Regions from separate parts of the Sphingopyxis fribergensis genome, predicted to be linked through region 2. Evidence: predicted binding sites of a transcription regulator. Region 2 holds the regulator's gene; each other region holds the start of a gene.
The links. Region 2 encodes LexA, which represses DNA repair genes until DNA is damaged. Its sites were predicted from a motif close to GTTCCNCNCTTGTTCT; they were not measured.

Region 1 (4,129 bases), 690 kb from region 2:
CGATCAGCGCCGCAAGTTCGCGGACGAGCTTGGCGCCGAGGATCGCAGTGACATCGCCGACATCGCGGCCGGGATGCAACTCGACGATATCGGCACCGACGATTGGCGCGGTCTGTTTGTGCAAAACCGCCAGCACCTCGCGCACCGTCAGCCCGCCGGGTTCGGGATGCGCGACGCCCGGCGCCGCCGACGGGTCGAACCCGTCGAGATCGATCGAAATATAGAGCGGTCCGTCGAGCACCGGCACCCGGTCGGGCGTAAAGTCCGTCATCGGAATGATCTCGACGCCGAAACGCTCCGCTTGCTCGCGGCAATGGCCGTTGAGCGTGCGAATGCCGACCTGCACCAGCCTCTTGGCATAGCCCGCCTCGCAGATGCGCGCAAAGGGTGAGGCGTGGCTGCGCGGATTGCCGGCAAAATCGTCGTAGAGATCGGGGTGCGCGTCGAAGTGGAGGATGTTTACCGGCCCGAAGCAGGTCGACGCGGCTTCGACAAGCGGGAAGCTCACGGCATGGTCGCCGCCGACCGCGAGGGGGACTTCTCCGTCCTCGCGCACCATGGCCAGATAGCGGCGGATCGCCACGTCGTCGCTCGGGGTATCTTCGGTCAGCGGCAGGTCGCCGTCGTCGGTGAGCGCGATGTCGGTGCCGATTTCGGGGCCGAGTTCGCTCGCCATATTGCCGCGGTCGCTCCACAGCGCCGCGCGGATCGCGGCCGGACCGGCGGCGGCACCGCGTTCGAAGCTGCTGTTAACGTCAGTGGGGAGGCCGAAGAGGCGGATCGCGGGCATGGCGCGTTGTACCCGCTTGCGATCATGAGGCAAGGATCAACGGCAGGCGGGCCGACCTGTGGGGAGAGGATACAGGTCCAAGGGGCATTGGGGCCCGCCGCCGTTAGCCGGCCGATCCGCCAAAGCGAACCGGCCGGATGGCTATCAATTGTCTTCGTCGCCCTCGTCGTCGGGACCGGCCATCATTTCTTCGGCCACCGCCTCGGTGCGGCCACGGATCGCGGTTTCAAGCCGCTCCATCAGTTCGGGATTGTCTTTGAGGAAGGTTTTCGAATTCTCGCGACCCTGCCCGATGCGGATCGAATCATAGCTGAACCAGGCGCCTGATTTCTCGACAATGCCCGCCTTCACGCCCAGATCGAGAATCTCGCCGATCTTCGAAATGCCTTGCCCGTACATGATGTCGAATTCGACCTGCTTGAACGGTGGCGCGACCTTGTTCTTCACCACCTTCACGCGGGTGGTGTTGCCGACGATCTCGTCGCCATTCTTGATCTGGCCGGTGCGGCGGATGTCGAGGCGGACCGAGGCATAGAATTTGAGCGCGTTGCCGCCGGTCGTCGTTTCCGGGTTGCCGTACATAACGCCGATTTTCATGCGCAGCTGGTTGATGAAGATCACCATGCAGCGCGAGCGGCTGATCGAGCCGGTGAGCTTGCGCAGCGACTGCGACATCAAACGCGCCTGCAGGCCGACGTGGCTGTCGCCCATCTCTCCCTCGATTTCGGCGCGCGGCACGAGCGCGGCGACCGAGTCGACGACGAGCACGTCGATCGCGTTCGAGCGCACGAGCGTATCGACAATTTCGAGCGCCTGTTCACCCGTGTCGGGCTGCGACACGATGAGTTCGTCGATGTTGACGCCGAGCTTGCGCGCATAGACGGGGTCGAGCGCATGTTCGGCGTCGACGAAAGCGACGGTGCCGCCGCCCTTCTGGGCTTCGGCGAGCGTGTGCAGCGCGAGGGTCGTCTTGCCCGAGCTTTCGGGGCCGTAAATTTCGATGACGCGCCCGCGCGGCAGGCCGCCGACGCCGAGTGCGATGTCGAGGCCGAGCGAGCCGGTCGAGATCGACTCGACCTGCATGGTCTCTTTCGAGCCCAATTTCATTACCGAGCCCTTGCCGAACGCGCGATCGATCTGCGCGAGCGCGGCGTCGAGCGCCTTCTGCCTGTCCGTGTTGTTCACTGATTTCCCCGATTCGACGAGTGACAATTGTCCGGCCATGACCGTCCCTTTCCAGCTCTAGAGCGACGGTCGAACCATCGCAACGCCGAACCTGTGTACGGCATTTGTTCTCTCGGAACAAGAGTGGAACAAAATTAAATGCTTTTCCGCTTTTTGGGTCATCCCGGCGAAGGCCGGCATCTCGATCCAGCATCAGAAATCAACGTCGAGATCCCGGCCCTCGCCGGGATGACGGAGTTCCTAATTAGCCGAAAAATCCTCCAGCGCCGCCTCGATATCGCTGATCCGAAACGGCTTTGTGATCAGCTTGCGATGCGCGTGCGCAGGCGGAATGACGTCGCCACCGCCCGAGGTGAACGCAAAGGGGATACCGCGTTCGGCGAGCGCGTCGGCGACCGGCCAGCCCTTTTCGTCGCCCAAGTTGATGTCGACGAGTGCGCCGGCGAGCGGTTCGGCGGCGATGAGCGCGAGCGCCTCTTCGTTGCTCGTCGCCTGCGCGGGCTCGGGAAGGTCGAGCGCGTCGAACATGTCGACGAGCATCATGCCGATCAGCACATCGTCCTCAACGAGCAGGATGCGACGATTGTCGCTCATTTCGGCACCCGATGCGCGGCGTCGTCGAGCGCGGCCGACGTTGCCTCGGCCAATTGCGCGACCGAGAAGGGTTTGGGCAGGAAGGCGACATTGTCGATATCGATCGACTGGCGCAGTTGCTCCTCGGCATAGCCCGACATGAACAGGACCGGGAGGTCGGGCCGCTTGGCGCGCATCGCGCGAACCATCGCCGGTCCGTCCATCGTCGGCATCACGACGTCACTTATAATCAAATCGACCCTCTCCATCTGGGCAAAACGTTCGAGCCCCTCCTCACCCTGCGAAGCGGTGACGACTGTATAACCCGCGCGGGTCAGCGCACGTTCCGCCACCGCGCGCACCATATCCTCATCCTCGACAAGCAGGATGGTTCCGGTGCCCCATTGGCTCTTCTTGGGCTTGGCAGGCGGCGGCACCACGACGGGCGCATCGCCATCGGCGCGATGGACGGGCAGATAGATGAAGAAACTCGTCCCCTGCCCCGGTTTGCTTTCGGCGAAGATATAGCCTGCCGATTGCTTGATGATCCCATAGACCGTCGAGAGACCAAGCCCGGTCCCCTTGCCAACGTCCTTGGTCGTGAAGAAGGGTTCGAAAATCTTGGGCAGCACATCGGCGGGAATGCCCGTTCCGGTGTCGCTGACCTTCAGCGCGCAATAATCGGCGGGCGGCATGAATTCATTGCCCATTTGCCGCACGTCGGCCGCAGAAACCGGATAGGTTTCCATCGTCAGCGTGCCGCCACCCGGCATCGCGTCGCGCGCATTGACCGCAAGGTTTATGATGACCTGTTCGAGCTGCCCCGGATCGGCGCGCACCGCGCCAAGGCCGCGGCCGTGATGCACTGCCAGTTGGACCGTCTCACCGATCAGGCGCTTCAAAAGGTGCGACACTTCGGAAATCACATCGGGCAGCTGCAGGATTTGCGGGCGCAACGTCTGCTGCCGCGAGAAAGCGAGCAATTGCCGCGTCAGGCTGGCGGCGCGATTGGCGTTGCTGCGGATCTGCTGGATGTCGTCATAGTCGCTGTCGCCGGGCGTATGCCGCATCAGCATCAAATCGCACGCGCCAAGCACGGCGGTCAGGATATTGTTGAAATCATGCGCGACGCCGCCAGCAAGCTGGCCAACCGCCTGCATCTTTGACGCCTGCGCCACCTGCTGCTTCAGGCGCGATTCCTCGCTCGAATCCTTGAGGCTCAGCAGTACCGCCGCCTCGCCCAGCCCGCGCACGCCAACGATCCGCATCGACACCGGATCGCCGCTTTGCCCCGCGAGCCGGATCGACAGGTCGCCGCCGACCTGCTGGCCGCTGCTGTGACGGCGGATCATATCGGCAAGCGCGCCCTTGTCCTCGCCGACGACGATGTCGCCCGGATAACGCGGCATCTTGCCTTCGGGAAGGTTGGCCGCCCGAACGAATGCCCGGTTCACATAGAGAAAGCGCCCGTCGCGATCGACCATCGCGAGCCCGAAGGGCAACAGCGACAGCAAGGTTTCGACATAGGTTTGCGCGGTGCCGCGGTCGGTCGGCCCCATCTCCTCGTCGAGCATGGCCAGC
Region 2 (4,129 bases):
GGAAATCGAGGCCGCAGCGATCGAACGCGGCATGGACATACTCGTCGAAGTCCATGACGAGGCCGAACTCGATCGCGCGCTGACAAGGCTGACGTCGCGCCTCATCGGTGTCAACAACCGCGACCTCAGAACCTTCGAAACCGATCTGGGCGTCACAGAACGCCTTGCAAAGCGCGTCCCGCCCGGAACATTGCTCGTCGGCGAAAGCGGCATCGCCAGCCACGCCGATTGCGAAAGACTGGCGCGGAGCGGCGTCAAAACCTTCCTCGTCGGCGAAAGCCTGATGCGCCAGGACGACGTCACGGCGGCAACGCGCGCGCTGCTAACGGGCGCCGCCGCGTGACTCGCCCGACGCACCTCGACGAAAGCGGGGCTGCGTCGATGGTCGATGTTGGCACCAAGCCCGCCACGCAGCGCCGCGCGGTCGCGGGTGGGCGCATCACCATGTCCGCGGACGCGCTCGACGCGATCCGCAGCGGCAACGCGCCCAAGGGCGATGTTCTATCGACCGCGCGCATAGCCGGGATTATGGCCGCGAAGCGCACCGCCGACCTCATCCCGCTCTGCCATCCGCTTGCCCTGACCAAGGTCGGCATCGATTTCGCATGGGAAGAAAATGGCATCGCTGTCACCGCGACGGCGGCCACAACGGGCCCCACCGGAGTCGAGATGGAAGCGCTGACCGCCGCTTCGGTCGCACTCCTCACCCTCTACGACATGGCCAAGGCGCTCGATCGCGAAATGATCGTCGGCGATATTCGCCTGCTCGAAAAGAGCGGCGGCCGCTCGGGCGACTGGCGCGCCGGATGACGGGCCTGCTTCCCGTCGAGCAGGCGCAGGCACGGCTTTTCGCGCTTCGGGAGCCGCTGCCGCGCCAAAATATCAGCCTGTCCGAATCGCTTGGCCGCTATCTTTCAGACGATGTCCTCGCCCAGCGCGATCAGCCCGCCGCGCCGCTGTCGGCGATGGACGGCTACGCGATTCGTTTCGACGACCTACCGGGCCCGTGGGCCGTAATCGGCGAAGTGGCTGCGGGCGCCGCGCCCGATCGGGCGGTCAGTGCGCGCGAAGCGATGCGAATCTTCACGGGCGCGATGGTGCCCGCTGGCGCCGACACGGTGGTCGTGCAGGAAGATGTCGCCGTCGACGGCACGCACCTGAGGTTGACCGGCGATGGCCCGGGCACGCGCGGACGTCATATCCGCGAACGCGCCGCCGATTTCGCGAGCGGGGAGTGCCTGCTCCCCGCAGGAACGCGCCTGACCCCCGGTGCCATCGCCGCAGCGGCGATGAGCGGGGCGGGCGGGCTCGCCGTCGGAACGCGCCCAAGCGTCGCGATTATGACCACGGGTGACGAACTCGTCCAGCCGGGGCGCCCCCCCGCACCCGGCCAGATTCCGGACAGCAACGGCGTGATGCTCGCAGCGATGCTCGCAGGCGAGGTGCCCGAGCCGATCTTGCCGCATCACGTCCGCGACGACCGGCTGCTACTTTCCAAGGTTCTCAAAGATCTGGCGCGACGTCACGACGTCATCGTCACCGTCGGCGGCGCGTCGGTTGGCGATCACGACCATGTCCGCGGCGCGTTCGAAGACGCAGGCGGCCATATCGATTTCTGGCGCATCGCGATGCGTCCTGGCAAGCCGTTGATCGCCGGGACGATGGGCGATGCGATATTGCTCGGCCTGCCCGGCAACCCTTCGTCGGCCTTTGTCACCGCGACGCTGTTCCTTCTCCCGCTCATCCGCCATCTCGCCGGCGCGCGCGATCCGCTGCCCACCGTCCAACGGGCGCCGCTTGCCGAACCGTTGCCCGAAGGTGGCACGCGCCGCGATTACCTGCGCGCGCGCCTTGAAAATGGATATCTGACGCCGTTCCTCGGGCAGGAGAGCGGCCTGACCCTGCCGCTGGCTTCGGCGAACAGCCTGTTGATCCGCGAGATCGGCGCCCCGGCGCAGGACGCGGGCGCGATGGCGGACTATCTCGTCATCGCTTGACAAGTTCCGCTTTGTTCCACTATCGTTCTCTCTATGTCCGGAACTGGCATCATGGAGAACAACCGATGTTGACCGCCAAGCAGCACGAGCTGCTCCACTTCATCCAGCAACGTCTCGACACGAGCGGCATTTCGCCATCGTTCGAGGAGATGAAGGAGGCGCTGGGTCTGAAGTCGAAATCTGGCATACATCGCCTGATAAGTGCTTTGGAAGAAAGAGGTTTTCTCCGTCGTCTCCCCAATCGCGCTCGCGCGCTGGAGGTGCTCAAAGTGCCTGAAGCGGCAAAAACCGCTCCGCCGCGCGAAAATGTCGTGCCGCTGCGCAAACCCGCCCCCGCGCTGCGACCGATCGCCGCCAACGACATCGTCGAGGTGCCGCTGCATGGCAAGATCGCGGCCGGCGTGCCGATCGAGGCGTTCGAGGACCATAATAATCTGACGGTCCCCGCCGCGTTGCTCGGCTCCGGCGAACATTATGCGCTCGAAGTATCGGGCGACTCGATGGTCGAGGCGGGCATCTTCGACGGCGACTATGCGCTGATCCAGAAAGCGAGTACCGCACGCGAAGGCGATATCGTCGTCGCGCTCGTCGACGGACAAGATGCGACGCTCAAATATTTCCGCCGCGAAGGCCCGATGATCCGCCTCGATCCGGCAAACGCCGCCTATGAACCGCAGCGCTACCCCGCCGATCGCGTCATCGTGCAGGGGCGGCTGTCGGGACTGCTTCGTCGTTACCACTAAGCTGTTGCGGTAAACGCCACGGATGGCTGTCGCCCGCGCGCAGCGTGGCGACGGCCCCCGGTGTTTCGCCCAGATAGAGCGCCAGCCCGCCGGTTTCGGCCAGGCTGTCGCGATCGATGGTCATCCATCGCCCGACGCACTCGCGCGGCAGCCAGCGGTCGCTGATCACGACATCGGCGGCGGCACAGGCGGCCGCCATGTCGGCACCCTCGATCCGGTCGCGCCCGCGCGAGGCGAGGATGATGTAGCGTCGCGGGCCCTTTCCCTGGCTCCAGCGGCAGAAATCGCGATTGCATTCGACATGAGGGAGCTCGGTGAGCGCCGAGAAAGGAGCATCGACACCTGCGGCCTCGGCCATGCTGCCGCGCACAAAATCGCCCGCCCGGTCGCGAAGCAGCGCGTAGCTGCCACCGGGAATCGCCGCGGCGATATGGCGGCCGTCGCCGGTCACCAGCAGATCGGGACGCGGCTGGACGAGCAGCGCCGCCATTCCGATCGCCGACGGCAATGCGCCGGCGCGACGCCAGGGCGTGTTCCACAGCAGCAGCCAGAGACCGCCGAAGACTGCCAGGGCAAAGCCCCAGCGCGGAAACGTCGGCAAAGTCGCAACCGCACCCGGCGCGTTCGCAACGCCATGGGCCAGTCCGATCAGCGCGCTAAGCGCCTGTTCGGCAATCCACCAGAAGGGCGCGCCCAGTCCGACGCTGTCGAACAGCAAGGCGAGCGCCTCGGCGGGCATGATAACAAAGGTCGTCAGTGGGATCGCGACGACATTGGCGAGCGCGCCATAGAGGCCCGCCTTGTGGAAATGGAACAGTGCGATCGGAGCGAGCGCGACTTCGACGACAAGCCCGGTGACAAGCAGCCCTGCAATGGCGCGACCGAATCGCAGCAGCCACGATTCCTCGCGCCGCGCCAGAAAGCCGCGCATCGGGCGGCTCTCGTGCAGCGCGATGATCGCGGTGACCGCCGCAAAACTCAGCTGGAAACTAGGCCCCGCAAGCGATTCGGGCCGCCAGATCAGCACGACGAGCGCGCCCGCCGCAACCAGCCGCAGCGTCAGCGCCTCGCGCCCCATCAAAAAGGCGACAAGCACGAGCAGCGCGGCGATAAACGAGCGCAGCGTCGGCACTTCGGCGCCGGCCAGCCATGTATATCCACCGCCCGCAAGCGCCCCTGCCGCTGCCGCGAGGGGAAGGACATAACCCGCCAGCGCCAGCCGCCGGCTCAGCGCGAACAGCCGCATCGTCAGCAGCATCGCAAACCCGACGACGGCGGTCACGTGCAGCCCGCTGATCGACAGCAGATGCGCCAGTCCGCTGCGCCGCATCGCCCCCTCGTCGATTTCGCTGATCGCGCCGCGATCCCCCGTCACCAGCGCCGCAGCAA
Region 3 (4,129 bases), 1.6 Mb from region 2:
CACGACATGGTTCCGGGCGCCTATATTCATTTGATCGCCGCCGAAACGCTGCGGCGGGGCGATCCGGTCAACCTCGGGTGGCTACCGCCATTGGGGCTTGCGTTGATTCTGACATTGCCCTTCCTCCTGCGCCGCAGCAACCGGTGGTTCAGCGTCTTCGGGTTGGCTGCGTCGGTCGCCCTCATCGGGGCGCAATTGCTGCTCGCAACGCAACTCGTCACGGTTTCCTCCGGCGCTGCATTATTCTTCCTCCTGGCTATCGGCTCCAACGTGTCGCGAGCCCGACGCCGCAACTCCGCTCAGCGCGAGAACCCCGTTTCTGGCTTGCCGAATTTCGAGGCGTTGCGCTCGCTGCCGCCCTTTGGCAGTGCGACGGTCGTCGCAGCCAAGGTCGTTAATTTCGAGGATCTCGCCGCCTTCATTCCGGGCGACGGCATCGGCAGGCTCGTCGAGCAGGTCACGCGCCGACTCCAACTCGCCTCGCAGGGCACGACGCTCCACCACGATCTCGACGGCACCTTTGCCTGGCTCGTCCCCTATTATCAGCATAGCCAGATCGAGGGGCAGCTGGCGGGCCTCGCCGCGCTGTTCAACGCGCCGCTTACGATCGGCGAGCTGCGCGTCGACGTTGCGATCGCCTTCGGCGTCAACGACGAGTTCGAGGGCTCGAACGCGCAGCGCCTCGCCGCGGCGCTCGTCGCCGCCGAGCGCGCAATCCGTACGCGCTCGCTGTGGACCAAATATACGCCGCGGCAGAAAGACGATGCCGGCTGGCAGCTTTCCTTCCACTCGCAGCTCGAGGATGCGCTGACCGGCGGCGACATCTGGGTCGCCTTCCAGCCGCAATATGCCATCGCGACGCAGCAGCTCGTCGGCGTGGAAGCGCTCGCGCGCTGGACGCACCCAGTGCGCGGCCCGATCCCGCCCGACGAGTTCATCGTCCAGGCCGAAAAGAGCCAGGACATCTATCGTCTCACCCTGTTTGTGATGGATCAGGCGATCCGCTCGGCCGCCCAGATCAACGACCGCGGCGTCCACATCAACATGTCGGTCAATCTGTCGGCCAGCCTGCTCGACCACAGCGACCTCGTCGGCACGATCCGCGTCATGCTCACCGCGCACCATCTGCCGCCGGAAAGGCTCACGATCGAGATTACCGAAACCGCGCAGATCGAAAACAGCCGGCAAGCGCGCCAGACGCTCGCCCAACTACGCCGGACCGGCATCCGCCTGTCGATCGACGATTATGGCACCGGCCAGTCGAACCTCGAATATCTGACCGAGATCGAGGCCGACGAAATCAAGATCGACAAGCGATTTGTGATGACGATGCGCGATTCGCAGCGGAACCTCGAAGTCGTGAAATCGACGATCGATCTTGCGCACCGCCTTGGCGCCGTCGCGGTCGCCGAAGGCATCGAAGACGGGGAAACCATGGCGCTTCTCGCCAGCCTCGGCTGCGATGTCGGACAAGGCTATCATCTTGGAAAACCGCAACTTTTTTCCGAGCTGATCGCGACCCTCTCGACCGCTCCCCAGAACCGCACCGCATAACTGCCAAACTGGCGGCAATGTTTATAGTTAAGACTCGATTTACCTTACTAATTAAGGTATATGCTCCGTTAACTGTTCCTCGTGGGCAGTGCGAACAGGAGATTTATCATGGGTTGGTTTTGGCGATTCATGGGTGGCGGCGGTACCGATAGCGGTGGCGGTCAGGCTTAACCTGGAACGAATTTGAGGATGGGGCTCCGGCATCGCCGGGGCCCTTTCTTTTTGCCTCGCGTCCGTGGGCCCAGTCCGGCCACCCGACGCCATATCGCGACGCGCATGCGCCAAAGTGCGTCACCGACGTCATCTTTCGGCCCGATCTTCGCACCCGAAAATCTCGTTTTTTTGACCCGCTCGGCCTAATCTCGCGCCATCTCGCGCCATCTCGCGCTAACCCGCGGAAAGGCTGGCGCGACGCCGCGCGCTCGTGCATCAGCCGCGACGAGACGAATCAAATTATCGACGAGTTGAGTCCCCAAATTGTCATTTAGCGTCTTGCATCGCAGCGCCGACGTGGCACTATAGGTGGTGGGTCAACCACGGGGGCACCCCAAGAAATAGTATTCGGCTGTAAGTGGCGGATTTCCGTCGTCCATCGCATATGGACACGGGAAAACCCTCCTTGCGCCCAAAATAAGTGCCCACGCGGACAGGTTTAAATGCTAAGACCGGGGCTTCGCCCTGAGTCGAACAAGACAGGAACAAAGCGCACCGGGTGCGCGTTCAAATCGGGGGCGAATAAGATGGATTTTCGGGAAACGGAACGAGTGGAGACGAACGACGTGGCGACGGTGGAACTGGCAAAGAATGACGCTCCGGCAGCGCCCGAATCGAAGGGCGAATCGGCAGCCGATGCCGCGCCCGCGGCAAAGCTGAACGACAGCAGCGAGTCCAAGGTCCACGCGCGCCGGTTCGACATCGTGACCGACAAGAGCCGCGACGCGCTGCTCACCGATTTCGGCAAGGAAACGCTTGAGGATCGCTACCTCCTCCCCGGCGAATCCTATCAGGATCTGTTCGCGCGCGTCGCGTCGGCCTATGCCGACGATCAGGATCATGCGCAGCGCCTGTACGACTATATCTCGAAGCTGTGGTTCATGCCCGCCACCCCCGTTCTCTCGAACGGCGGCACCGGCCGCGGCCTGCCGATCAGCTGCTATCTGAACTCGGTCCCCGACAGCCTCGAGGGCATTGTCGAGACGTGGAACGAGAATGTCTGGCTCGCCAGCCGCGGCGGCGGCATCGGCACCTATTGGGGCAGCGTGCGCGGCATCGGCGAGCCCGTGGGGCTCAACGGCAAGACCAGCGGCATCATCCCCTTCGTCCGCGTGATGGACTCGCTCACCCTCGCGATCAGCCAGGGCAGCCTCCGCCGCGGTTCAGCCGCCTGCTATCTCGACATCTCGCATCCCGAGATCGAGGAGTTTCTCGAAATCCGCAAGCCATCGGGCGACTTCAACCGCAAGGCGCTGAACCTGCACCACGGCGTCCTCATCACCGACGAATTCATGGAAGCCGTCCGCGACGGCGCCGAATTCAACCTCCGCAGCCCCAAGGACCAGAGCGTCCGCGGCAGCGTCGACGCGCGTTCGCTGTTCCAGAAGCTTGTCGAAACGCGCCTCGCGACGGGCGAGCCCTACATCATCTTCATCGACCAGGTGAACCGCATGATGCCCAAGCATCACCGCGATCTCGGCCTCAAGGTCACCACCTCGAACCTCTGCTCGGAAATCACCCTCCCCACCGGCCGCGACCATCTCGGCAACGATCGCACCGCGGTCTGCTGCCTCTCGTCGCTCAACCTTGAAACCTGGGACGAGTGGAACGGCGACAAGGGCTTCATCGAGGATGTCATGCGCATGCTCGACAATGTCCTGCAGGACTATATCGACCGCGCCCCGCCCGAAATGGCGCGCGCCAAATATAGCGCCAGCCGCGAACGCTCGGTCGGCCTCGGCGTCATGGGCTTCCACAGCTTCCTGCAAGCGCGCGGCCTGCCGTTCGAGGGCGCGATGGCGAAATCGTCGAACCTGCGCGTCTTCAAGCATATCCGCGCGCAGGTCGATCAGGCGTCGATGCTGCTCGCCAAGGAACGCGGCCCCTGCCCCGACGCCGCCGATCAGGGGGTGATGGAGCGTTTCAGCTGCAAGATGGCGATCGCGCCGACCGCGTCGATTTCGATCATCTGCGGCGGCACCAGCGCGTGCATCGAGCCGATCCCGGCGAACATCTACACGCACAAGACGCTCTCGGGCAGCTTCTCGATCCGCAACCCGCATCTGGAAGCGCTGCTGGTCGACAAGGCGAAGAACAGCGACAATATCTGGAACTCGATCCTCGAAAAGGGCGGCAGCGTCCAGCACCTCGACTTCCTGACGCAGGACGAAAAGGATTGCTTCAAGACCAGCTTCGAGATCGACCAGCGCTGGCTGCTCGAACTCGCCGCCGACCGCACGCCGTACATCGATCAGGCCGCGTCGCTGAACCTGTTCATCCCCGCCGACGTCGAGAAATGGGACCTGCTCATGCTCCACTATCGCGCCTGGGAACTCGGCATCAAATCGCTCTATTATCTCCG

Region 1: the regulator LexA is predicted to act here: its motif matches at 2,090-2,105, upstream of recA (recombinase RecA).
Region 3: the regulator LexA is predicted to act here: its motif matches at 2,239-2,254, upstream of SKP52_RS16430 (ribonucleoside-diphosphate reductase subunit alpha).

Annotation. Positions count from the first base shown of each region.
Region 1 covers NZ_CP009122.1:2,650,627-2,654,755, forward strand. Annotated here, with positions in the region: gene speB (agmatinase) at 1-790, opposite strand, end outside; gene recA (recombinase RecA) at 935-2,014, opposite strand; gene SKP52_RS12285 (response regulator) at 2,216-2,569, opposite strand; gene SKP52_RS12290 (hybrid sensor histidine kinase/response regulator) at 2,566-4,129, opposite strand, start outside.
Region 2 covers NZ_CP009122.1:1,955,813-1,959,941, forward strand. Annotated here, with positions in the region: gene trpC (indole-3-glycerol phosphate synthase TrpC) at 1-343, shown strand, start outside; gene moaC (cyclic pyranopterin monophosphate synthase MoaC) at 340-810, shown strand; gene SKP52_RS09085 (molybdopterin molybdotransferase MoeA) at 807-1,997, shown strand; gene lexA (transcriptional repressor LexA) at 2,063-2,740, shown strand; gene SKP52_RS09095 (ComEC/Rec2 family competence protein) at 2,694-4,129, opposite strand, start outside.
Region 3 covers NZ_CP009122.1:3,537,491-3,541,619, forward strand. Annotated here, with positions in the region: gene SKP52_RS16425 (EAL domain-containing protein) at 1-1,554, shown strand, start outside; gene SKP52_RS16430 (ribonucleoside-diphosphate reductase subunit alpha) at 2,295-4,129, shown strand, end outside.